Regions from separate parts of the Asticcacaulis sp. SL142 genome, predicted to be linked through region 1. Evidence: riboswitches for the same ligand, from Rfam matches in the RefSeq annotation. Region 1 holds a riboswitch; the other holds the start of a gene.
What was found. Region 1 has a riboswitch for S-adenosylmethionine ahead of metX (homoserine O-succinyltransferase MetX). Riboswitches for the same ligand answer to the same signal wherever they lie in the genome.
Positions count from the first base shown of each region.

Region 2: linked by a shared signal. The riboswitch ahead of OVA03_RS14345 (threonine aldolase family protein) and the one ahead of metX (homoserine O-succinyltransferase MetX) in region 1 are both predicted to bind S-adenosylmethionine.

Region 1 covers NZ_CP113061.1:3,460,321-3,472,651, forward strand. Annotated here, with positions in the region: gene alaS (alanine--tRNA ligase) at 1-1,175, shown strand, start outside; gene OVA03_RS15770 (DUF1013 domain-containing protein) at 1,362-2,063, shown strand; gene OVA03_RS15775 (sialate O-acetylesterase) at 2,209-4,164, shown strand; gene OVA03_RS15780 (DUF465 domain-containing protein) at 4,239-4,439, opposite strand; gene OVA03_RS15785 (UbiX family flavin prenyltransferase) at 4,596-5,180, shown strand; gene OVA03_RS15790 (TIGR02444 family protein) at 5,173-5,685, shown strand; gene OVA03_RS17005 (YdcH family protein) at 5,759-6,169, shown strand; gene OVA03_RS15800 (PhzF family phenazine biosynthesis protein) at 6,238-7,065, shown strand; gene OVA03_RS15805 (DUF4349 domain-containing protein) at 7,072-7,959, opposite strand; gene metB (cystathionine gamma-synthase) at 8,201-9,373, opposite strand; gene metX (homoserine O-succinyltransferase MetX) at 9,379-10,452, opposite strand; SAM riboswitch class I at 10,469-10,584, opposite strand; gene OVA03_RS15820 (chalcone isomerase family protein) at 10,713-11,222, shown strand; gene OVA03_RS15825 (DMT family transporter) at 11,211-12,134, opposite strand; gene OVA03_RS15830 (homoserine dehydrogenase) at 12,308-12,331, shown strand, end outside.
Region 2 covers NZ_CP113061.1:3,131,793-3,144,123, forward strand. Annotated here, with positions in the region: gene OVA03_RS14305 (M23 family metallopeptidase) at 1-455, opposite strand, end outside; gene OVA03_RS14310 (intermembrane phospholipid transport protein YdbH family protein) at 1,070-4,612, shown strand; gene OVA03_RS14315 (YnbE family lipoprotein) at 4,894-5,082, shown strand; gene OVA03_RS14320 (YdbL family protein) at 5,111-5,497, shown strand; gene OVA03_RS14325 (acyltransferase family protein) at 5,604-6,704, shown strand; gene OVA03_RS14330 (CHAP domain-containing protein) at 6,903-7,853, shown strand; gene OVA03_RS14335 (glutathione S-transferase) at 7,983-8,651, shown strand; gene OVA03_RS14340 (magnesium transporter CorA family protein) at 8,679-9,764, shown strand; gene OVA03_RS14345 (threonine aldolase family protein) at 9,768-10,814, opposite strand; SAM-I-IV-variant riboswitch at 10,859-10,969, opposite strand; gene OVA03_RS14350 (transcriptional repressor) at 11,047-11,535, opposite strand; gene OVA03_RS14355 (TonB-dependent receptor) at 11,669-12,331, shown strand, end outside.

The DNA of each region.
Region 1 (12,331 bases):
TTGAGGTTGTGTTTGAAAAGACCTCCTTTTACCCTGAAGGCGGCGGGCAGGCCGGGGACACCGGCGTGGTCGATTTTATTCACGGTCATGGCCGTGTGCTCGATACCCAAAAGCAGGCCGGTGATCTGATTGTCCACCGCATTGAAATCATTGAGGGGGTTCTGAAAGTCGGTGATAAGGCTGAACTTCAGGTCGACCCGGTAAAGCGTAAAACCACGCGCTCAAATCACTCGGCGGCGCACCTGCTGCACGCAGCCCTCAAAAATGTGCTGGGGCCGCATGTGGCGCAAAAAGGTCAGTTGGTCGATGCTGAGCGTCTGCGTTTTGACTTCAGCCACGGTGGCCCGGTCACGGCCGAAGAGATCGAGCGTATCGAAGCCGAGGTCAATGCCGTCATCCTGCAAAATCAGGCGGCGGCGACCAAGATGATGTCACCCGAAGCCGCCATCGAAGAAGGGGCCGTGGCCCTGTTTGGTGAAAAATATGGCGACGAAGTGCGCGTTCTGTCGCTCGGCACCAAGTTGGCAGGCGAGGGCGGCTATTCGGTCGAACTGTGCGGCGGCACCCATGTGGCGCGCACCGGCGATATTGCCCTGTTCAAGATCGTGTCCGAAACCGGCATCGCGGCGGGTATCCGCCGAATCGAAGCGGTGACCGGCGAAGCTGCGCGGCAGTACCTGCTGGAGCAGGCGGGTATCGCCAAGGGATTAGCCGATCAATTTAAGGTGCCGGTGGCGCAAGTGTCTGCCCGCGTGGAAGCCCTGATCGCGGATCGCAAACGCCTTGAAAAAGAACTGTCTGACGCCAAGCGCGCTTTAGCGGTCGGTGGCGGCGGGGCCGCGTCTGGCCCCGAAGAGATCAATGGCATCAAGGTCACGGCTCGCGTGCTGGACGGGGTTGGCGGCAAGGATTTGCGGCCGCTGGCTGAGGATTTCCGTAAAGCGCTGGGCTCCGGTATTGTGGCGCTGGTCGGTGTTCTGGATGGCAAGGCGGCGGTGACGGTCGCGGTGACGGCTGATCTGACCGATAAATATAATGCTGCTGAACTGGCCAAGGCTGCCGTCATCGCTATGGGCGGGCAAGGAGCGGGCGGCAAGCCTGACTTCGCGCAAGGCGGCGCACCGGATGCCACTAAGGCTGAGGCAGGGCTTGCGGCGATCAAGGGGCTGATTTAACCGGTCTTTTTATCGGTGTGCGGCCTTCGCCGCAGAAATTGTGTTTGGGGTGTTCCCATTGACGCAAAACCGCTTTATAGATGGTGGCAACAACCCGCGCCCGGCCGAAAAGGTCGGGCGTAGCCGTTTCTGAATGGCGGTTTTCATGACGAGAGCCAACATTCACCGCTCAGGAAAGATGCATCTATGTCTGATATTTTGATGCCGAAAGCGACCGCTGTGTGGCTGGTCGACAATACCTCGCTCTCGTTCGAGCAGATCGCCGATTTCTGTGGCCTGCACTTCCTTGAAGTCAAGGGCATTGCCGATGGCGAAGTCGCCCGCGACATCCGCGGCGCTGACCCGATCGCCAACGGTCAGTTGACCCGCGAAGAACTGGATAAGGCCGTAAGCACCCCGGCTTATCGCATGAAGGCGTTGGTCAGCCGTCACGCCGAACTGCTTAAGCCCGCCAAAAAAGCCCCGCGCTATACGCCGGTGTCGCGTCGTCAGGATCGCCCGGACGCCATCAAGTGGTTCGTGCGCCACCACCCCGAAGTGACCGACGCCCAGATTTCCAAGCTGCTCGGCACCACCAAATCGACCATCGAGCAGGTGCGCAACAACACCCACTGGAACGCGACCAATATCAAGCCGGTCGATCCGGTGACGCTCGGCCTCGTGTCGCAGATTGAACTGGACGCCGCCGTGCGCAAGGCCGCCGCCGTCAAGATCAAGCAGGCTGAAAAGCTGGGTATCCCGCTCGATGATCCGTCGCTGAAACCAGCGGCCGCTATCATTCCGGATGAGGAAGAAGACACCTACAACAGCCGTCCTGACCTCAGTGCTGAAGACGTGTTCGGATCGGCACCGTCGCGGCCTGTTAATGAAGATGATGAGGATTATTAATCGGTCAATCTGAGAATAAAAGCCTCCCTCCGGGGAGGCTTTTTTGTGTGATAAATCCTGAAAATATAACGGTAGCGGTGACTTGCGAGACGGTGAGGTGCGCGCTAGTTTTACCGCTAACATATAAAAAAGACAGGGCAGGATCATGAAGCTCAGGCTTGCTATCGCAGGCGCCATTGGCGCGGGTTTAACTATGCTGACCACAGGGGCGCACGCTCAATCGGCGACGCCGCTTCTGGCCGAAATGTTTCAGGATCATGCGGTGCTGCAACGTGATCGCGCCGTGCCGATCTGGGGGCAGGCGGCCCCGAATGAGGCGGTGACCGTCAAGCTGGGGGCGCAGACCCTGACGGCCATGGCGGATGCGAACGGTCAGTGGCGGGTCAGCTATCCGGCGACACCGGCGGGCGGGCCGTATACTCTGGAGGTCGTGACCGCATCCGGTGCAAAGCAAACGGCCCGCGACATGATGTTCGGCGATGTGTTCCTGTGTTCGGGCCAGTCGAATATGGAATGGAATGTTCAGGGTACGATCGGGTCTCAGGGGGCTGTCGCCACGTCCAAAGATGACGCCATCCGTATGATGACGGTGGCCAAGACCCAAAGCCTGACGCCGTCCGATACGTTCCTTTCGCCCGTACGCTGGCAGGTGGCATTGCCGGAGACCGTGCCGAACTGGTCGGCGGTGTGCTATTACTATGCGCGTGAGTTGAAGCGCACCATCAATGTACCTATCGGCCTGATCAATGCGTCGTGGGGCGGGGCGAATATCCGCCCGTTTATGAGCGAGACGGCGCTGCGAAATAATGGTGGATATAATGATCAGCTTGATCTGATGAAGGTCTATGCCAGAGACACCGCGGCGGGGACGACCCGCTGGGGGCAGCAGTTTGAAAGCTGGTGGGCGGCCAATGGCGGCGAAGGCAAGCCGTGGGCGGCCAACGCGAAAACGATCGCCACCTGGGACAAGGTGCCCGACATTTCAAAGAACTGGGAGCAATGGGGGTTTGGCGAATTTGCGGCCTATAACGGCGGTCTGTGGTATGCCGCGACGGTGAAGCTGACCGCCGCGCAGGCCAAGGGGGCAGCGACCCTGAACCTCGGCACGATTGATGAGATCGATCAGACCTGGGTTAATGGCAAACCGGCGGGCTATACCTCAGGGGCGGGGACGCCGCGCGTTTATAAACTGCCGGCGGTGGCGCTTAAGGCGGGCGATAACACCATCATAATGAATGTGGTCGATACCTGGGCCGCGGGCGGCGTTTACGGCGACGGGCCGCGCACCCTGACCCTTGCCGATGGCACGACCGTCGCGCTTACCGACTGGCGGTTTCAGCGCGTCGCGAAAACTGTGCCTCAGCCGCCGCGCGCACCGTGGGATGCCACGGGTGGGTTGATGACGCTTTATAACGCCATGATCGCGCCGATCGGGCCCTATGGCCTGAAAGGGGCGCTATGGTATCAGGGTGAATCCAATGCGGGTGAGGCCGATAGCTATGCCGGATTGCTTGGCGGCATGATGAAGGATTGGCGCGGCCAGTTCGGGTCGGATTTGCCGTTCCTGATCGTGCAATTGGCCAATTACGGTGCGCGCCCGACTGAGCCCGTCGAATCTGGCTGGGCGCGTTTGCAGGATCAGCAACGGCTGGCCGTGGCACGCGACGGTAATGCCGCTCTGGCGGTGACGGTTGATATTGGTGACCCGAACGATATCCACCCGCTCGATAAGAACACGGTCGGTAAACGGCTTGCGCGCGGGGCGCGGTCGGTGATCTATAAGGAAAACATCACGCCTTCGGGGCCGCAACCTCAGTCGGCCACGCGCGCAGGCGACACGGTGACGGTAAACTTTACTGATATCGACGGCGGGTTGATTTCCTATTCAACCGACAAGCCGATCAGTTTTGAACTGTGCGACAGCAACCGCGGGCCGTGCACCTATGCCGCCGCCCAACTGAGCGGCAACGGCGTGACCTTAAAAGCACCCAATGCGGCCACCGCTCAATATGTGCGCTATTGCTGGGCTGATGCGCCCACCTGCACGCTCTATGATCGGGCGGGCCTTCCGGCGGGGCCGTTTGAGATCGCGATCAAGTAAGACGCGGGGTAAATAACAAAAACGCCGGAGATTTCTCTCCGGCGTTTTTTCCCCATCAATGATATTTTACGCGGTTATTGCAGCACCTTCATGCCGTCGCCCTGTCGCATAACATCCCTGATGCGTTCGATTTCTTCTTTGAGCTTAAGTTTTTTGCGCTTCAGCTCCTTAAGGTATAGAGAGTCCACAGACGGATTTTTCGCTTCGCGTTCAATCGTATGCTTGAGGGATTGGTGACGCTGATCCAACTCGCGTACTCTGGCTGCTATGGTCATATTGCAGGGTCCTCTTTGTCTATACCGGTCCGAACCCCATGTCCGAACCTGCTTAGGGAACACCCGAAATGGCTGTGTGTAGAATCACAATGGATTACAATTGATCACGGAACTGAGAGATTGTTAGTTTATAAAATATGAATGATGAGTACCCACATGCCTGACACACCGCGTTTGATCATCGCCATTTCCGGCGCATCCGGGGCTATATATGGCCTTAAGGCGCTGGAAGCCGTGCGCGCGTTAAAGGTCGAAAGCCACCTGATCGTCTCGAAAGCGGCGGCGCTGAGTTTGACGGCGGAACTGGACATTACCTTGTCCGATCTGCACGCCAAGGCCGATGTGGTCTATAAACCCGCTGATATTGGTGCCGCGATTGCATCAGGTTCGTTCCGTACACTGGGCATGTTGGTGGCGCCCTGTTCGGTCAAGACCTTGAGCGAAATCACCACTGGCGTGACATCATCCCTGATTAGTCGGGCCGCGGATGTGACGCTTAAGGAGCGTCGTCGGTTGGTTTTGATGGTACGCGAAACCCCGCTGCATCTGGGGCATCTGCGCTCGATGGCGGCGGTGACAGAGATGGGGGCGATCGTAGCTCCGCCCATGCCGGCCTTTTATACCCGCCCGCAGTCGCTTGATGAGATGGTGGAACAGAATATCGGGCGGGTGCTGGACCTGTTTGGCCTCAATGCTCCGTTTAAAAAGTGGGGCGAGGACGTATCGCTGAACCATGACTAGCTTTTGGAATTGGGCTGTGGCGGTCTATGGCGCGGACGGGGTGGCGGCGCAGTGCCTTAGTTTGCAGGACGATCATGATCAATGCGTGCCGCTGGTGCTGTGGGCGGTCTGGGTAGGCACAAATAGCGGCAAACTCAGCGCCGAGGTGGCCGAAGAAGGTGCAGAGGTGGCCCGGTCATGGAGCGAGGCCGTGATTAAACACTTGCGAATACTTCGCAAAAGGCTGCGGAAACCTTTGTCCGACATAGATGATTTGGCGCGGGAGCGTATTCGTGCGCAGGTAAAATCAGTGGAACTGAACAGTGAGCGCGAGCTGATGGTGGCGTTAGAAGCGCTGTCCATTGTTGATTTTTCTGAGACGAAACAAAATCTTACCGCTCTGTGCACGGACAATGTGGCGATGGTGTCAAAAGCGTGGGGGCCAAAAGTGCCACGACCTCAGTTGATTAGTCTGATTGGCACTCTTTCGGACGGCGGATTTTTAGAGTATACTCCTGCGTCTTAATGTCCTGAATACTGTGGGGCCCGAAGACTTCGGATCGGGTTCCGGTCGAAGATTTTAAGGAGCGGATGTCTACATGCATGACGATCAGAGCAATATAAGATCGCTGTTTCCGACCCAGGGCCTCACCCTCGTGAAAACCGGTGCGGGCGAAGGCGGAGCCGATATTGAGCGCCGTGTCTTTGGCCGTCGCGATGTCGATGCTGAAAATTTCGATGATATTGCTGAGGACGTGCTGGATTACCAGAAGGACGACCTCGATCCGACCGTGCGCGAATTGCCGATCAGCGTCGAAACTGTCAAGATGCGCGGGCAGGTAGCGCATCTGCGGATGGAGCATAAGGATCTGGACGAGTCCATCAGCGCGCTGGAATCCATGCCCTTGCCGGATCAGATTCTGATTGCCCGCCTAAAGCGCAAAAAACTGGCCCTGCGCGATCAGATTACCGAGATCGAAGACAAGATCCGCCCGGACATTATCGCCTGATGTGATCCACATCATTGACGTGGCAGGCCGGGGTAATCCCGGCCTTTTTATTTTCTGAAAGTTATTCTATGCGACAATTTCTGATCGACGCCTTTGCGCGCGCGCCGTTTATGGGCAATCCGGCGGCGGTGGTCGAGCCGTTTGATACCTGGCCGTCCGACGATTTCATGAGCCGTCTGGCCATGGAAAACAATCAGGCCGAAACCGCCTATATGCTCAAAACCGCTGAGGCCAATGTATTTGGCCTGCGCTGGTTCACGCCGGCGGTTGAGGTCAATCTGTGCGGTCATGCCACGCTGGCGGCGGCCCATGCCCTGTTTACCGAACTGGGGCTTGAGGCCGAGGTTGTGCATTTCGACACGCGTCATGCGGGCCGTTTGAGCGTGCGCCGCGTGGGCGGCCAGCTTGAAATGGACTTTCCGGCCTATCCGGTGCAGGCCATCGCGCCCGTGCCTGAGATTGAAGCGGTGATCGGTCAGACGGCGGTGGCGACCTTTGGCGGGCCGATGCTGATCCTGCAACTGGCCTCAGAGGCTGCCGTGCACGAACTGAAATTCAATGCCGGTGAGATCGGCTATCCGCAAGCCTGCACTCTGTTTGATGCCGCCCATGTGGTGGTGACGGCGTTTGCGGATGCGGGCAGCCCCTATGATGTCGTCAGCCGGTTTTTTGCGCCCGGTTTTGGCATTGCCGAAGACCCGACGACGGGGTCAATGCACTGCGCACTGATGCCGCTCTATGCAAACCTTACGGGGAAGGCTGTGCTTGAGTTTCACCAAGCCTATCCCCGCCGTGGTGGCGATCTTAGGTGCGAACTGGTCGGCGACCGCGTGAAACTGCGCGGGCGTGCGATCACCACCCAGAAAACCCAGGTGATGATCGCAGTTGAGGAGTGAGCTTGATCAGGCGCCAGGGACTTTTGCGGGTTTTTTCCTGCGCCGGGTCACGATCCAGACGATGGGCGCCAACACCACCGCAAATGGCAGGACATAGCTGAAAATCATAACCATAAAGGTCATGACGGCGATAAAGTTAGGACCGACGCTGCCAAAAGCGCTCAGTAGCGGCGAGAGTGTCCCTTGCGACTGTGCCGCCGCCGCACCGGAATAGGTCAGGGTGACCTTCGACATCGCCACCCGCTTTTTCATCAGCGCCAGTTGAGACCGGGCGTAATCAATCTGCGACTGAACGTCGTTAAGCTGGTTTTGCAACTCGATAACGTCGGACATCTTACCCCTGTGGGTGCGTAAGGTGGTTTGCAGATTGTCGCGCAGGGCGATCTGATTGTTGATGCGGGCCTCATGATCGACCATCTGCGCGGTCAGGTCTTCGGTGGCGATGGTCTGGGCCTCGATCCGGCCATCGGTCGCCGCCAGTTGTTTATTCAGGTCATTGCGGAAGCTCTCGATCCATTGGGGCGTGGCGCGCAATATCAGGCGATGGCTTTGGAAATGCTGTGCCCGATCAGAGGTGCTGTCCATCGATATGACCTGACAGATTGCGGCCCCGGCAGCGGTGCAGGCGTTACGATGGGCCGACAACAAACTGTCCAGTGCCTTGTCCGGCGCGCTTAAACTAAAGCTGTAGTCGTAGGCCAGTTGCGGCAGAGATGGGGTGTCGAGGCGTGCCTCGGACGTCTGGCCATCCGTCGTGATTTCGGGTGCTGCCTCCATGACAGCTTCCTCGACCGGGGCTTCGGCGGGTTTGGAGCAGGCGGTAAGATAGGCGGGGACTATAAATAAGGATACGCCAACAATTAAGGACTTAAACTTGAGTAAACGCGTGGTCATGGCGGCCTCCTGGCATGGGTTGATCCCCGTTGGGGATGACCTATTCCGGCGCGCAAACCGTGGCGTTTTCACGACGAAATCACGTAAATGTGATAATTGCGTGATTTTTCGTTACTTATTGTAATGTATTGAATTTATTTTGTTTTATTATGTATTAAGCGCGGCTGAAAACATATTTTCGGCGTTTTTATGGCGTCTTTGATCACGAAATGGGCGGCGTGGTGTGCCGCCCTTGGTCAGGTCATGCCGCTGCCAACGCCCGCTCCAGCGCCTTGACCAGATCATCCGCATCTTCCAGGCCAATCGACAGGCGCAGTAAGCCGCCGGTGATGCCGGCCGTGGCCTGCGCTTCTGGCGACATGGCGGCGTGGGTCATGGAGGCCGGATGGACGATCAGGCTTTCGACCCCGCCCAGAGACTCAGCCAGTGAAAACAGATCAACCACATCCAGCACCGCTTTGACCGCATCTAAGCCCCCTTTAAGCTCAAAGCTCATCATCGCGCCAAAACCGGCCTGCTGACGGGCGGCCAGGTCGTGCTGCGGGTGGGATTTCAGGCCGGGATAAAAGACCTTTGATACAGCCGGATGGCTTTCCAGATATTCGGCCACGGCCTGCGCCGATTGCTGCTGCTGTTTGATGCGCACAAACAGGGTACGCACGCCGCGTAAGGTAAGATAGGAATCGAACGCAGGCGCAGTTGAGCCGACGCAATTGGCCCACCAGCGGTACAGTGTCAGATCCTCCGCCGTAGTGCACACCAGCGCGCCTCCGATCACGTCCGAATGGCCGTTAATATATTTGGTGGTCGAATGAACCACAAAATCAGCACCGAATTTGATCGGGTTTTGCAGGGCGGGCGACAGGAAGGTGTTGTCAACGGCGACCTTAGCCCTCGCTTTGTGGCCTAGATCGATCAGTTTTTGCAGATCGACCACCCGCATCAGCGGGTTGGACGGGGTTTCAATCAGCAGCATGGCCGTTGGTTGCGACAGGGCCTGCGCCACCGCCGCGTCATCGCCCTGATCGACATAAACGAGGTCAATCAAGCCCTGTTTGGCGCGGGCGTTCAACTGCCGCTGAGTACCTCCGTAACAGTCGTGGGGGGCGACGACGCGGTTATTATCTGTGGTCAGCGGCTGCCATAACAGGTCAATCGCTGCCATACCGGAGGCGGTCATGACGGCACCCACACCGCCTTCGAGTTCAGCAATCACTTCAGACACAACCTCACGGGTCGGGTTGCCGGAGCGGGCATAGTCAAAGGTGCGCTTCTTGCCAAAGCCCTCAAACGTGTAGTTCGATGACAGGTAGATCGGCGGCATGACCGCACCGTGGGCCGTATCCGTATCGATGCCGATATTGATGACGCGGGTCGAAAGCTTGGCGTCTTTGAGGTAGTCTTTTTTCGACATGATACTCAGTCTTCCAGGGAGTGTTTGACGATATCGGACACGCGCGCGATTTCCTTAAGGAAGGCGTCATGGCCATAGAGTGAGGGCAGTTCAATGAACACGCTGTCTGACAGGCTTTCATACAAAGCGACCATGTCGGCATAGGGCACCAGCCGGTCGGTCGGCACGGCCGCCAGAAAGACTCTGGCCTTGATGTTCTTTGGGTCAACGCGGTGGCGATCGAGCGAATCCGACAGCGACACCCAGCGGTTGACGTCCGACGCCGTATAGGCATCGCCGCGCGCCCGCAGGTAATTGCAGACCGTGTAGTTCTCACCGGCGACATCGGGCGCCAGACCGTCAAACCGTTCCAGAAACTCCTGCTCAGAGCGGTAGGTGGTCATAGCCAGTTGCCGCGCCAGCGATATAGCGTCGCGCTCATGACCGGTCTGCTTGCCGAACATCAGGATGCGCCGTTGCAGGCCGCGCATGGCGGTCGCCATCGGGTGGGCGCGGTGGGCGGCGGAGATCACGCACAAACGCTTCACAAAGTCCGGATAAAGCTCGGCAAAGGCAAGGCCAATCATGGCACCATATGACGCGCCGATAAAGTCATGCACCTCATCCACGCCCAACTGATTGAGCAACAGCTTAACCAGCCGCGCCTGATCGTGGGTAGAAATCGTATAAACCTGATCGGCGGGCAGGGACGGGGCAAAGTCGATGCTTAAGACCCGCCAGTGATTAAGATCCAGCGCTTGATTAGGCCCCGCGACACCTTCCCACCAGCCGGGGGCGGTGTCGGTCGAGTCTTCCTTTTGGAACAGGACACGGCTGGCTGAAATGCCGCCGATCGCCACCACCATAGGCGCGTTGGCCGGGCCGTAAACGCGGCCGATAGCGTGGGATTGGCTCAGCTTTTGGCCGCTGGCGAGACGAAAATCGGCAGGGATCGGCGCAATTACATCAACGCCGGTCAGATCGGGCAAGTGGTCCAAAGTCGCGGTCATGTCATCCATATGGGCATCAAGCAAAACGGGCTCAATCGCGACCAGAACAATTATCATGACGGGCGAGAAGATAAGACGGCTCTGCCGCACGGCGCGGCGCGTCTTCCTCTCATCTGTCGAAGATAAATCTTCGCAGGAGTTGGCACCATACTTTATCCGGTAAACGGATAAGCGGTTGCCCCAGCGTCAATGGGCCTGTCCCTCGGCTGGTCTCGATGAGTGATTTTCCTATGCCGTATTTTGTATAAAACCGTCAAGGGTATATGTAGCTGGGTTTGATCCGGGGGGCTGTTTGGTGCGTAGACTGATGTGACGGGACACAAAAGATCAGACCAAAAGGGCCATCTGCCATGCACCGCCGCTATTTTATTGCCTCATGTCTTGCCGTTTCGGCCTTTGCGGCTCAGGCCGAAACGCCGGATATCCTGAAACACGTTCCCAGCGCCCAAAAAGTCGGGGCCGGACGGTTCAGCCATCTGGGGTTTGATATATTTGATGCCACCCTCTATGCGCCGCAGAGCCGGTATAATGCCTCTGGGCCATTTGCGCTAAAGCTTGAATATCTCAGGAACATCAAGGGCAAGTCCATCACAGATAATTCGGTCAAGGAAATCCAGAAGCAGGGCGTGAGTGCCGATAAGCTGAACCGCTGGCGTGAGCAGATGGCGGCGATTTTCCCGGATGTCTCTAAAGGCGCCAGTATTACGGGAATACGTGATGCCAGTGGTCATGCGCTGTTTTACAGCGGCGGCAGGTTGCTGGGCACGATCAGGGATGCGGAGTTTAGCCGCGCGTTCTTTAATATCTGGCTGGGGCCTAAAGCGCCGCAAACCTTGCGCGATAAGCTGTTAGGCGGTTGATTTAGGTCTCCCCAGTTCCGCCAGCGCAATGCCCGCACAGACCAGCGCCAGCGCCACAAAGTGAAAGCCGTGCAAGGGTTCACGCAGGATAAGCACTGACAACCCCACGCCGAATATGGGGATCAGGTTGATAAACAGGCCTGCCCGATTGGCGCCGATCAGTTCGACGCCCCAGACGTATGCCACCTGCGCCACCAAAGCGGGCAGAAGCGCGGTATAGGCGACAATAGCCCAGCCGGTGGCATCGGGCCAGATGATCTTGCCCGCCATGCCTTGCAGGGCCAAGGCCGGAAAACAGGCCAGCACGGCCCCAAGGGCTGAGACCGCCATCAGGCTTTGCCAGTGGATGTCGGGTTTGAAGCGCAGCGCAATGGTGTAGCCAGCATATAAAAGCACGCACAGCCCCATCAGGGCATCGCCACGATTGAGGTTCAGGTGGATCAGTGACATCAGGTCGCCGTGGCTGGCCGTGACCAGAACGCCAAACAGGGTCAGGCTGAAGCCGGCGATCTGGGCCAGATTGGCCCGCGCCCGAAATATGGCATAGTTGAGCGCGAAGATAACGGCGGGCATGGCCGCGTGCTCAATGACCACATTGGTGGCCGACGTCAGGCTGAGCGCCGAATAGAGCACGATATTGAACAGGCCAAACCCTGCGGCCCCATAACCTAGCAGCAACGGCCAGTGGCTGCGGATTTTCGGCCAGTCGCGGCTCAAAGGCTTAATTGAAAAGGCGGCTATCAGGCAAAAGGCACTCAGCCAGCGCAGGGTGCTCAACGTGACCGGATCGATATGGCCGACCGCCATCTTGCCCGCGACCGTATTACCGGCCCACAACAGACCCGCGGTCGCCAAAAAGCCATAGGCTTTGAGCGAAGCGGAGGCAGCAGGGGTGACGGGAGTCGAAGACACGAAAATTTCTTTTGAAACCAATTGGGTGCGTTATATGATCGCCATAACACAATTTGCCGGATGGCTTATCTTTTTCCTTTGAATTTCGGGTCAGGTCTTATAACCACGCAAGCCTTAACTCTTAAAATTTGTCGCCTGCCGTATGGGCGCAAACTCATGATCGGAACTTTGATATGTCTACCCTTGTTGTGAAATTC
Region 2 (12,331 bases), 330 kb from region 1:
AGGGTCAGTTGCTTGGCAGGGCCGGTGCGGGTCGTCAGGCCCAAAAGCTGGGCGGGTTGGCCAGAGCCGAGGGCCGGTTTGGCAATCGCGGCCTGAATGGACATGCCCGCGCGGACATTGACGACATCAAAGGCTTGCGACAGCAGATTAACGGCCGCCTGAGCATCCGCAGGGGCGACACCGGTGCGGGCAATCGCTTGCGAGAGGGTCTCACCTGAGCGGACCAGAATGGAGACCTGCTCCGGCTGGTCAAAGCCGGGTCGTGCAGACGCCACCGCATAGGCTTCGGTTTCCAGCGCCATAACAGCGCCCGGATCAAGGGCCATACCCGGCAATATGCCCGGTGTCGGCTGAAAAACGCGCCAGATCAAGGTGCCCACCGTGAGGGCCGCCACGGTCGCAAAGACCATGGGCGTTAAGCGTACTGGCTGTCGGCGTGGATCGAGTTGAGCCATCAGTCCCCGTCAAACACTAAATAAAGACAAACGATACTAAAACTTACAGATGAACCCATAAGGGCCCGGTAGTCTTAAAGGTTATAGTCGTGCGGATATACGGATCTGTCTCATTACAGACGCTCTTTATGAGCGAAAAAGCCTGAGTCGTGAAGCTTGAAAACTCAGCTACAATTTCCGTGCCATCCTGTTTACGTCGAAATAGGGCCAAAGTGAGGCCCAAAAGGAAGGGTTAAGATCAAGCATACCGCAGTCGCGAAGGCAACAACGAAGGGCGCTTTTTAGCCGATTAAGATTAAGATCGCCCTTAAATTTTGTTAAAAAAGGGTATACGCATAGTGCGGGGGCTTTGGGTGCTGAGCACCGATCTGTTGATAACTGATGCTTTAAGCATTTAAAATTTATAACGAAACGGCAAAGAATTCGCCAATGGCGATCATTTCCGGCAAGGGTTTGCAGGAAATTCGCGCCTCTTGTGCGAAATGCGGTGATGTGTCCATAATTTTTACCAATATATGTGCCATAATGACCTATTGATGATGATCAAATTATTTTTTGCGTCGTCTTCACATTTTTCGACCGCCATTGTTTCCCTTTTAGTTTGAGCCCGCCTCTTGACGCCCACTGATCCGACCGCTGATCAAAACGATGAATTGATGTTCCCGGTGCGCACCTCGACGCTGGGGACGTTTTCGCGCGTGGTCAGTGGCGATGCCAAGGCCGGTGGCGGCGAAAAGGGCAGGCCGGGAAAGAAAGCCAAAAAAGGTAACGGCAGCGGTCGCCCGCCCAAATCCGGGGCCAGTAAGGCCGGGAAAATCATCGGGCTGACCTTGTGCGGGGTCGCGGCCATTGGCGTTGCTGCCGTCGTGGCCCGCAAGGAAATCGCCCGCGAAATCGCCCAAGGCTGGCTACGGTCGCAGCAGATAGATTCCGAACTTAAGATCGGGCGTCTGGGGCTTGACCATGCCGAAGGCTCGATCCGGTTGGGCAAGGCGACGTCGCCGGATGTGATCCTCAATGATTTCCGCATCGATTACGACCTGAACCTGTTTGCCGGTCAGGGTCAGCCGATGGCGCGCTTTAAGCGCATCCACCTGACCAAGCCCGAAATCGCCCTGGCGCTGACCTCTAAGGGGCTGGACTTTGGTTCGCTTGATCCGCTGATCCAGAGCATATTGTCGTCGCCGTCCAATAAGGGCGAGGCCCCCGGCGAAGTCCTGATTGAAAATGCGGTGGTGCGGCTTAAGACCGACTACGGCACCATCAACGCTACGGGCCGCGTCCAGATGCAGGCCGGACGGTTGCAGGCGCTTAATCTCAACATCCCCTCGACCCGTCTGAGCGGGCCGCTGGGGGAGGGCAGTTTACGCGACGGCTTTATCAAGGCCCGCTCGGTCGGTGAAGGCCTTAAGGTCGCAGGCAAATTTGTCGCCGATGCCTGGGAGATGAAGCCGGATAAGGCGGGGACTGTGACCCGCCTCAAAGGCGTGCGGCTGGAGCTGACCTCCAACCTGCCGTATCGCCAGCTAGAGCAGGCGGCCAACCTCAAGGCCTCACCGCTGGCGGAGTTTTCAGGCCCGTTAGAAACGCACATGAAGGTGGCGGCGGATGAACTGAACACCGGTGCTGCGGCCTTGACCGGCGTAACCGCTGATGCGTCTATTCTGGCGGCCTTGAGTTTTGAGCGCGATGAAACCCGCCTTGAGGGCCAGTCGCGCTTTCAGGGGCGGGCACAGTCGGTCACGCAAGGGGCGATGTTCGGGCGCGATGTCTATCTGGATGCCGCAAGCCTAAATCTTAGTTTCGCCCATTCGTCCAAAACGCCGACGGCTGAGAACCCCGATCAAGGTGGCGCTCACGTTTGGATCGACGGGCCGTTGCAGGCGCGCATCGGCCTTTACCGTCAGGACGGGATTGAGGTCAGTAATGCCCGCGCCGACCTTGAAAAAGTGGCCCTGCATATGGCGGGGACCGAATCTGACATCAGCTTTAAGGGTACAGCCTATGCCGGGCGCATGGCGGCGGCTGACCTGTCGCTCGACCGGGTCAATATGACGGTGAGCGGCAATGCCAAGGCCGAGGCCGGACTCAATGGCGCCGCTGCAAACGCGTCTTCGGCATGGACGGCGGCGATTAAGACCAGCCTCAACAGCCGTCACGGCAGCTATCGAGGGCTGGACGAGATGGCGCAGACGCGTCGCAAAGATCTTCAGGCCGTGGTCTATCCTGAGCCGGTTAACCTCGATACGCCGCAGGTGCCGGTGGCCCCGATTAAGTCTGATGCGGTCCTTGCGCTGCAGGCCGCAGCGCAGGCCTTTAGCCTTGAGGCCAATGATATCACTATCAAGCTGGATGGCGCGGCGGGCAAGCCCGCGGCCTTTGATGTCCGCACCAAAACCCCGATTACCATCACCCCGGCTTCGGGCGGCAAGCTGACCCTGACGCCGGATGGGGCGCGGGCTCTGATGGCCAGTGCGGATCGCGCGGCCTTTGGGGTAAAGCTTGAGGGTGAAGACCTGCCCGAAGTGAATGCCTTCCTCAGTGATATGGGCTTTGGGGCCGGTGGCGAGCTGAGCGGCAAACTGGCGGCGGATGCCAAATTCAACTTCGCCCCGGTGACAGCAGCGCAAACCAAGGCCAGTGGCCGGTTCACTGTGGCGGGCGGGCGCACCAGCTTTGTGCTGGATGACTGTATGCCGTTTAGCGCGGCGCGCTCGGACATCGGCGGGCGGCTGGAAGGGCTTACGGCGAATATTTGTGCTACCGAAGCGCCGATCCTCACGATGGAAAACGGTCAGTGGCAGTCGGCCGGGGCCTTTGATGATCTGAAATTGAACGCGCCGGATTATGAAGCGCGCGTGGCCAATGCCAAGGGCCGGTTCAACGCCTTTTCGACCAAATCGGGCGCGGCCAATGGTGCCGGGTTCCGCATAACCGTGGCAGCGGCTGAAGCCCATGATACGGCGGCCAAGACCCGCTTTAATCCGGTGACGGTGGCGGGTAAGCTGGATCAGGACGCCGTCCGCATGACCGGACGGCTGGGGGTCAAGCCGCTTAATCCGGTGGTGCGCGAACGTGCCCCCGGTGATCTGGCGCGCATCGACATCGTGCAGGATGCGCGATCCGACTCAGGCTATGCCCTGATCAGCACCGGTGACATGGTGTTTGCGCCAGAGGGCCTGCAACCGATTGACCTGACCCCGCAGGTGGCCACGGTTGCCACCAAGAATGTGATGGGCTCGGCCACCTTTGATGGCCGCTTTGACTGGTCGCGCACGGGTACGCCGATCAGCCAAGGCCGTCTGCGCCTGAACGATATCGATTTTGAAGGGCCGCTGGGCAAGGCACAAGACCTACGCGGCGATATCGAATTCACCAGCCTGTCGCCCCTGATGACCCCGCCGGGGCAGATCCTCAGTGTGGCCTCGCTGACGACCGCCGTGCCGCTGACCGACATCAATACCTCGGTGCAGTTCCTGGGCGATCACCTGTCGCTGGCGGCGGCAACGGCACAATCTCCGGGCGGTCAGTTTGGCCTTGAGCCCATGGATGTGCCGCTGGCTGAGAATGTGCCGATCAAGGGTGCTTTGACCTTTGAGCAGCTTGATTTCGGTAAGATTATCGCTGCCACCGATCTGGGCCGCGACATGAAATTTGAAGGCACGGTCACGGGCCGTATGCCATTTGAAATCAACGGCAACCGTGTCCACTTTGCGCAAGGCGAACTGAAAGGCGACGGGCCGGGGCGCCTGTCGATCCAACGCGCCGCCTTGCAGGGTGTGGCCTCATCGGGTGGCGTGACGACCGATGCGCCGCAGGAGATTGCGCCGTCGCCCGCTGATGCCTCAAAAGTGGTCGAAGGCATGGCCTATCAGGCGCTGGAAAACATGGCCTACAGCGATATGTCGGCCACGATCAACAGCCTTGAAAACGGCCGTCTCGGGTTCAATTTCAAGATCAAGGGCCGATATGACCCGCCCAAAAAACAGGAAGCGCGCGTAAGCTATGCGGATGTGCTGCGCGGACGCTTGTTTGATAAGCCGATAAACCTGCCGTCCGATACCGGGGTTGATCTTAATCTCGATATGACGCTGAACCTCGATCAGGTGCTGGATGACCTGATGGCGTTTGAGGCGCAAAAGGCGGGATTGAAGTAAGGCGTAGGGTTTGGCGTTTGTCCTATTTTCTCCTCCCCATTCCATGGGGAGGTGGATGCGAACGTAGTGAGTAGACGGAGGGGTATTACTGGCCGTAGTAAGGTACCCCTCCGCCTCGACAAGCTCGGCACCTCCCCATGGAATGGGGAGGAGGGCGATTAACGATTTATGTACTACACACTCCGCTCCTTGAGCACTTTTTGTTCAGCTTGGGTTCAGACTGCAAATCATATAAGACATTCATGATAAGGCCGAGAGCCTTTGACTAAGGAGTAATCGCCATGACCCACAAAGGCCTAAAGCCTCTCGCATTACTGGTGCTGGCCGCACCGGTGTTTGCCGCCTGCGTCCCGACTGTTCGGGTCGAGGTCGCCCCGATTTCGATCTATGCCAAGCTTGACCACGATGTCCGCATCAGCCTTGACGAAGACGCCAAGGCGCTGGTCCAGCAAAACCCGAACCTTTTCTAATTTCGCGCCCTTCAAAGTGAGACCTATCATGAAAAAAACAGTGTTTTCCGTTACGGCGGCGATGATGGCCGCCACAGGTATGATGGCCGCAGGTGTGGCGATCAACATGGCGTCGCCTGCGCCGGTATTTGCGCAGGCCGCCGCTAAAGCCACCGTTGATGCCGCCAAGGCTGCCGGGGTTGTGGGTGAACAGTCCGACGGCTATCTGGGTTTTGTCAAATCCGGTGATGCCGCCACCAAGGCCGCGGTTGAGGAAATCAATGCCGGTCGCGCCAAGGTCTATGCCGAAGCCGCCGCCAAGAACAATGTACCGGTCGCGGCCGCCGGGGCTGCGACCTTCTCCAGCGTCATTATGCCGAAAATGAAGGCCGGTGAGTATTACAAAGACGCCTCCGGTAGCTGGAAGCAGAAGTAATTTTTGCTGAGAAATCCGACGATTTAACCCTGAAGCTGAACGGCTTCAGGGTTTTTTCATGGCTTTGCGGTAAAAGGGGCATCTAAACGAAGCAAGGTAGAATACCGTGTCCGATTATCTCAAGCCCCTGACCAGTCTGCGTTTTTTTGCCGCCGTCTGGGTTATCCTGTTCAGCTACTGGCCGCTGCTGCAAGGCGCCGCCCCGCTGTGGATCATTGCGCGCGGCTATCTGGGGGTCGATCTGTTCTTCATCCTGTCGGGTTTTATCCTGTGCCATGTCTATCTGGAAAGCTTTGGGGCAGGTAAGTTTCAGTACGGGCAGTTTATCGTCAACCGGCTGGCGCGCATCTATCCGCTGCATATAGCAACCCTTTTGTTCACCTTGGCGCTGGTGGTCGCGGCCTCAGTCAAGGGGCTGACGCTCGACAGCCATGTGGCGTCGTGGGCGTCACTGCCGGCGCAGATTTTCATGGTCCATGCGTGGGGGCTGGCCCCGGAGGCATCATGGAATCACCCGTCCTGGTCGATATCGGCGGAATGGTTTGCCTATCTGCTGTTTCCGGTCTTTGCCAGTGTGACCTGGGCCCTGAGATCAAGGCCCGTCGTCGCAGTGGCATTGGCGGCAGCGTTTCTGACTATCCTTTACTGGGCTTTTGAAGCCGTGGCCGGGTTCCGTCTGACCAGTGCGACCTTTATGTGGGGGGCGCTGCGCATCGTGCCGTGTTTTGCGCTGGGCTGTGCCGTGTATCTGGCGTGGCGGGCAGGGGCAGTTAAATCCAAAACCATAGCCCTTGGCGGGGTTGCGGTATCTCTGGCGGTGATTTTGGGTGCTACCGCATTCATGACCTCGGATGCGCTGGTTGTGCTGGCTTTGGGCGGACTCATTCTGTCGGTCGGCGGGTTGGCCACGGCAGACGGTAAAGGCATTATGTCTAACCGTGTTCTGGTCTATCTCGGCAATGTCAGCTTTGCCATGTATATGGTCTATGTGCCGTGGAAGTGGGTGTTTACCAAGGCCGCAGGCATGATTTTGGGCAGCGAAGACTCATTGCCGCTGATGTGGTGGCTGGGCGGATTTGTGGCCATTATCCCCATCGCCATGCTGGCCCATCATGTCGTCGAAAATCCGATGCGCAACGTCGTGCGCCATATCGGTGACGGGGTGCGTTATCGCCTCAACTATCGCCTGCAAGGCACATCAAAATAAGCTTTATGGCTTAAAGCGGTGTCCGGTTAAGGGTTTATTCATAAAAATTAACCTTTTCCCCATTTGATAGTCATAAAGTATTTGTAAAATATTTTATGTGATGTATCAAAGACACAGAGTGTTAAAGTGCATCCCAAAAAGTGTAGTGCGGTTTTTGGATCAGATGCGCGACTGGATTAACTACCGTGGAGTGAGGCGTTGCAGGCATTTAAGGTATCGCGAGTAATTAAGGCCGGTTTGGCTATGGTGTGCGCAGGCGTAATGGCTGCCGCCCCGATGGCTCAGGCGGCTGAGAAATCGCCCTACTGGCAATGCGTCACCTTCGCCCGCTCGATCACCGGCATGCAGATTTTTGGCGATGCCTGGACCTGGTGGGAAAAAGCTTCCGGCAAGTACGACAAAGGACAGGCCCCGCAGGCGGGCGCCGTTCTGGTGTTTCAACCCACAGGTAAGATGCGGGTCGGCCACGTCGCCGTCGTATCCCAAGTGGTCACCGACCGCATCATCCAAATCACCCACGCCAACTGGTCGCCGATCAATGGCCGTCGTGGTCAGGTCGAAAAAGACGTCACCGTGGTCGATGTCTCGGACAAGGGCGACTGGTCCAAGGTCAAGGTCTGGTACGGGCCGATCAACGATCTGGGCACCTCGGTCTATCCGACCTATGGTTTTATCTATGCCGCCGCCCAAAAAGGCCAGAACATCGGCCAGAGCCTGACGGCTTCGATTGCAGAGACCTTTAGCGGCAACGACAAGCAATCGGCTGATAACGGGCCCGTGCCCTATGCGGTCATCAAGGCCAATGACGCCAAGGTGGCCGAGAAGAAGGCGATTGAAAAGGTCGATACCCGCGCTATTGAGGCCAAGCTTCTGGCGGCGAATCTGATCGACGCCCCGACCATTCCAGTCCAAAAATCCGATAAGCCTACCGCGATGAAAACCAAGGCGGTGGTGAAGTCCGAAACCGCGTCCAAGAAATCTGACGCCAAGAAGGCCGACACCAAATCGGTGTCCAAGAAACTGGCGGACAAGAGCACGGCTAAGTCATCCGGCAAAACGGTCGATAAGGCTCAAGCTGATAAAACAAAGACCGACAAAAAGGTAGCGTCTGCGAAGTCCACCAAGACCGACGCTAAAAAAGCCGCTTAAAGCGGAACCCCTTCACATAGATAACCATACCGACGTGCTACGGTTTTTACCGTTGCGCGTAAGTTGGCGCTTGGCGGGACGCTGGGCCTGCTTTATCTAATCAAGATGGCGGCCCGGAGGTTTCAGACATTGATTACCGTACATTATCTCGAAAACTCCAGAGCGCATCGAATCCTGTGGCTGCTTGAAGAGCTGGGTCTTGAATATGACATCAAAACCTATAAGCGCGCCCCGGATATGCGCGCGCCCGCGTCGCTGAAATCAATACATCCTTTGGGCAAGTCGCCGGTTGTCGAGGACAATGGCCGAGTGATTGCCGAAAGCGGTGCGATTATCGAATATCTGATCGATACCTATGGCCATGATACCCTGCGTCCGGCGGCGGGCACGCCGGCGCGGTTGCAATATACCTACTGGCTGCATTATGCCGAAGGTTCGGCCATGCCGCTGTTGCTGCTCAAGCTGTTGTTCGGGCAGCTACCGCGTCAGATACCATTTTTTCTGCGTCCGGTGGCCAGCCTGATCTCGACCGGCGTGCAAACTAAGCTGGTTGATCCGCAACTGGCCGATCATCTGGCCTTCTGGAATGACACGCTGTCGGTCGGCGGCTGGTTTGCCGGTGAGGCCTTTTCCGCCGCCGACATTGCCATGAGCTTCCCGGTCGAGGCCGGCATGACCCGGATTAAGGTGACGAGCGATATCACCGCCGTGCGCCGGTATATGGACGCCATTCGCGCCCGCCCGGGCTATCAAAAGGCCCTCACGCGCGGCGGTGCCTATCTCTATGCTGACAGCTAAATCCGCTGGCCGTGTTAGGGGACTGTCATGCTGAAAATCTATAGCCGCGCCCAGGATTCCGAAGATGGCCACACTGCCATCATCAGGTCTATCGGTGATATGCCGCATGAAGACCGGCGCGCCGCGATCGAGCATGGCCGTGAGGTCGAAGAGATGATCGCCTTAGAGCCGCAGCAGGGGGCTGGTTCGGCCTGGTGCGATATCGATAATGCCATGACCTGGCTTGATCTGCATAACCCGACTCGCGACGAGGAACTGTTTGTTGAAGGCGCGCTGGGTGTTGGTATTCCGACGCGCGAGGACATGAGTGAGATTGAAATCTCGTCGCGGCTCTATACCGAAGACGGGGCGGTGTTCATGACCGCTCAGGTGGTTTTTTTTGGCGGTCAGCCGCATCTGCAAAGCGGGCCGGTGACCTTTGCCCTGCTGCGGGAGCGCCTGGTGACCATCCGCTATATTGATCCGCAATCGTTCAGTATTTTCTCCGATAAGATCAGCCGTTCCCCCGCTTTATGTGAGAGCGCGGCCCTGACCCTTACCAATCTGCTCGATGTGCTGATCGATCGCACCGCCGATCTGGTCGAAAAGGTCTCTGCTGGAGTCGATGATATCTCGACGCAGATTTTTGCCACCAAGGCCAATCGCGGGCTGGATAAGCTGCTGCGTCAGATGGGGAGGCACCAGAACGATATCGCCAAGTTACGCGACAGTTTGCTGTCGTTCCAGCGTCTGTTTACCTATGCCCTGACCTTAAGCGATGATCAGGTCAGCGGCGATGCGGCTGAGCTTGAGGTCTTTCGCGCCCGTCTTAGGTCTCTGCACGAAGACGCCCAGTCCCTGACCGATCATGCGGGTTATGTGACCGGCAATATCACCTACTTGCAGGAAGCGGCCATGGGGCTGATTAACATCGAACAGAACTCGATCATCAAGATCGTGTCGGTGGCGTCAGCGGCCTTTCTGCCGCCGACCCTGATCGCCAGCATCTATGGCATGAATTTCGAGCACATGCCGGAACTGCATGTGGCCGTGGCCTATCCGCTGGCGATTGGGGCCATGGTATTGTCGGCGGTGCTGCCGATGGTGTGGTTTAAGTACAAGGGCTGGTTGTAAAAGTTATGTAGCGGCCACAGCCACGATGTCCCGAATATCGGCGGCCAGTTCGTCGATGCGCTCCGGTTTGGCATCCCACGCGAACATGAAACGCGCGCCCCCGCCAATGAAGGTGTAGAACAGCCAACCGCGATCGCGTAAGCCCTGCAACACCGTCTCCGGCGCGCGCAGGAACACGGCATTGGCCTCAACCTTAAACATCAGCCCGACGCCAGTTAGCGGCTCAATCTGTGCCGCCAGCCGTTTGGCGCAGGCATTGCCATGTTGCGCGTTCTTAAGCCACGCGCCGCTCTCCAGCATCCCGACCCACGGGGCGGCCAGAAAGCGCATCTTGGAGGCCAGTTGCCCGGCCTGCTTGCAGCGATAACCGAAATCTTCTGACAGGGCCGTGTCAAAAAACAGCACGGCATCGCCGACAGCCATGCCGTTCTTGGTGCCGCCAAAACATAGCACATCGACCCCGGCCCGCCAGGTGATATCTGCCGGGGTGCAGTTCAGCGTCGCGCAGGCATGGGCAAAGCGCGCGCCGTCCATGTGCAGCTTAAGCCCCAGGTCGCGGCAGGTCGCCGATATGGCCTTCAATTCGTCAGGTGTGTAGACAAGGCCGGTTTCGGTTGGTTGGGTGACCGTGACCACGCGCGGTTTAGGGAAGTGGATATCCGAGCGACTGATGGCAAGATCCCGGATCGCCTGCGGTGTCAGCTTGCCGTCCGGGGTGGGGGCGACCAACAGCTTTGAGCCGTTGGAGAAAAACTCCGGCGCGCCACATTCGTCGGTTTCAACGTGGGCTGACGATGAGCAGATGACGCTGTGGTAGGACTGGCACAGGGACGCCAGCGCCAGCGAATTGGCCGCCGTGCCGTTAAAGGCGAAGAAGACCTGGGCGTCGGACTCGAACAGGGCGCGCAGGCCATCAGCGGCGCGGATCGTCCAGTCGTCATTGCCGTAAGCGACCGCCGAGCCGTCATTGGCGGCCTGCAGGGCAGCCCAGGCTTCGGGGCAGATGCCGGCATAGTTGTCGCTGGCGAATTGTTGAGGAATATTGGCCATGTTAAGCGCCCTTTCTGATTATAAAAGAGCGAAACGACGTGTGGCTGTGATCCCGTATTTGCCGGTCAGGCCACATCCCCCCATTCATTTGGGGGCACCACCTTGCCGGATGAGCAGGTTGGTGTCAGGCGTCGGCCCAACTCTTGATGCGGAAAATGCCTTAGCACTATTTTAGATGCAGGCGCAACTACTCCCGTGCGCGGCAGGGCATAATACTGAGTGGGAATTTTAGCTAGCGGCAGGTCTTGCAGCGGCCCTTGGCCTCGACCGTGATGTGCTTAACCTCAAAGCCCAGATGCTGGGCCTGATGCTCAATATCGGCCAGACTTAAGGTCGCGATTTCCTCGCTCTGGCCACAGCAATCGCACAGCAGGAACGCCGCGGTGTGCGGGTGATGATGGTCGACATTGGCGGGGGTGGCGCAGGCCACAAAGGCATTGAGGCTCTCGATCCGGTGGATCAGGCCCATCTGCTCCAGGAAGCTTAAGGCGCGGTACACGGTCGGGGGCTTGGCGGCCCCTTCCGGGTGAAAGCGGTCAATGACATCATAGGCCTTCATCGGCCCGTTATTGCCAAGGATCAACTCATAGGTACGCAGGCGCGGCGCGGTTAGGCGCTCACCGGAGGCCACGCACAGGGCTTCGGCGGCCTTAAGGCGCGCATCGACATTGATGGTTGTGGTGTCGTGGCTATGGTCGTGGTCGCAGGCGTGCTGAGTCATAGTAGCAATGTAGTGGTTCCTGATCCGTCGCGCAATTGTGCAGATGCAGCATGAATCTTGACGGTACGGCTTGACAGTGGTTATGTTATTAAATAACACGGGCGTTAATGTTATTTAGTAACGGGGCATTATCATGACCGGATCGTCTTTTAAAATTGCGTTGAGCGCGGGTATTTCACTTATTGCCTTATCGGGCGTGGCCCAAGCCCAATCACAGGTTCAGGCTCAAAATGCCGATGAGCCCGTCAAGGAAGTTGTCGTCACCGGCTCGGCCTATGCGGTCTCCAAAGACGCCCTGATGTCCAATGTCGATGTGCTGAAACAGGCGCAGATCGATGAAATGCCAGCGCGTGGTTTAGGTGATATGCTGTCTGATCTGCCGGGGGTACGTTCTTCCGGTTTTGCGCCGGGGGCGTCGCGGCCGATCATACGCGGGCTGGATGGCTTTCGCGTGCTGGTGCTGAATAATGGCATGGGGCAGGTCGATGCCTCAGCCGTATCGCCGGACCATGCCTCGGCCACCGATCCTCTGGAAGCCCAGCGCATTGAGGTTCTGCGTGGGCCGTCGGCCCTGACCTATGGCGGTAATGCCATCGGCGGCATCGTCAACATCATTGATGACCGTATTGCCGGGGCACCGGCCAAGGACGGCCTTGACGGACGGGTGACGGCGCAGGCCTCGTCAGTGGATGAGGGCTATCAGGGGGCGTTTAACCTCAAGGCCGGTAACGGGCCGTGGGTGCTGACGCTGGATGGCCTTAAGCGCAAGACTGAGGATTATAAAACCCCGGTCGGG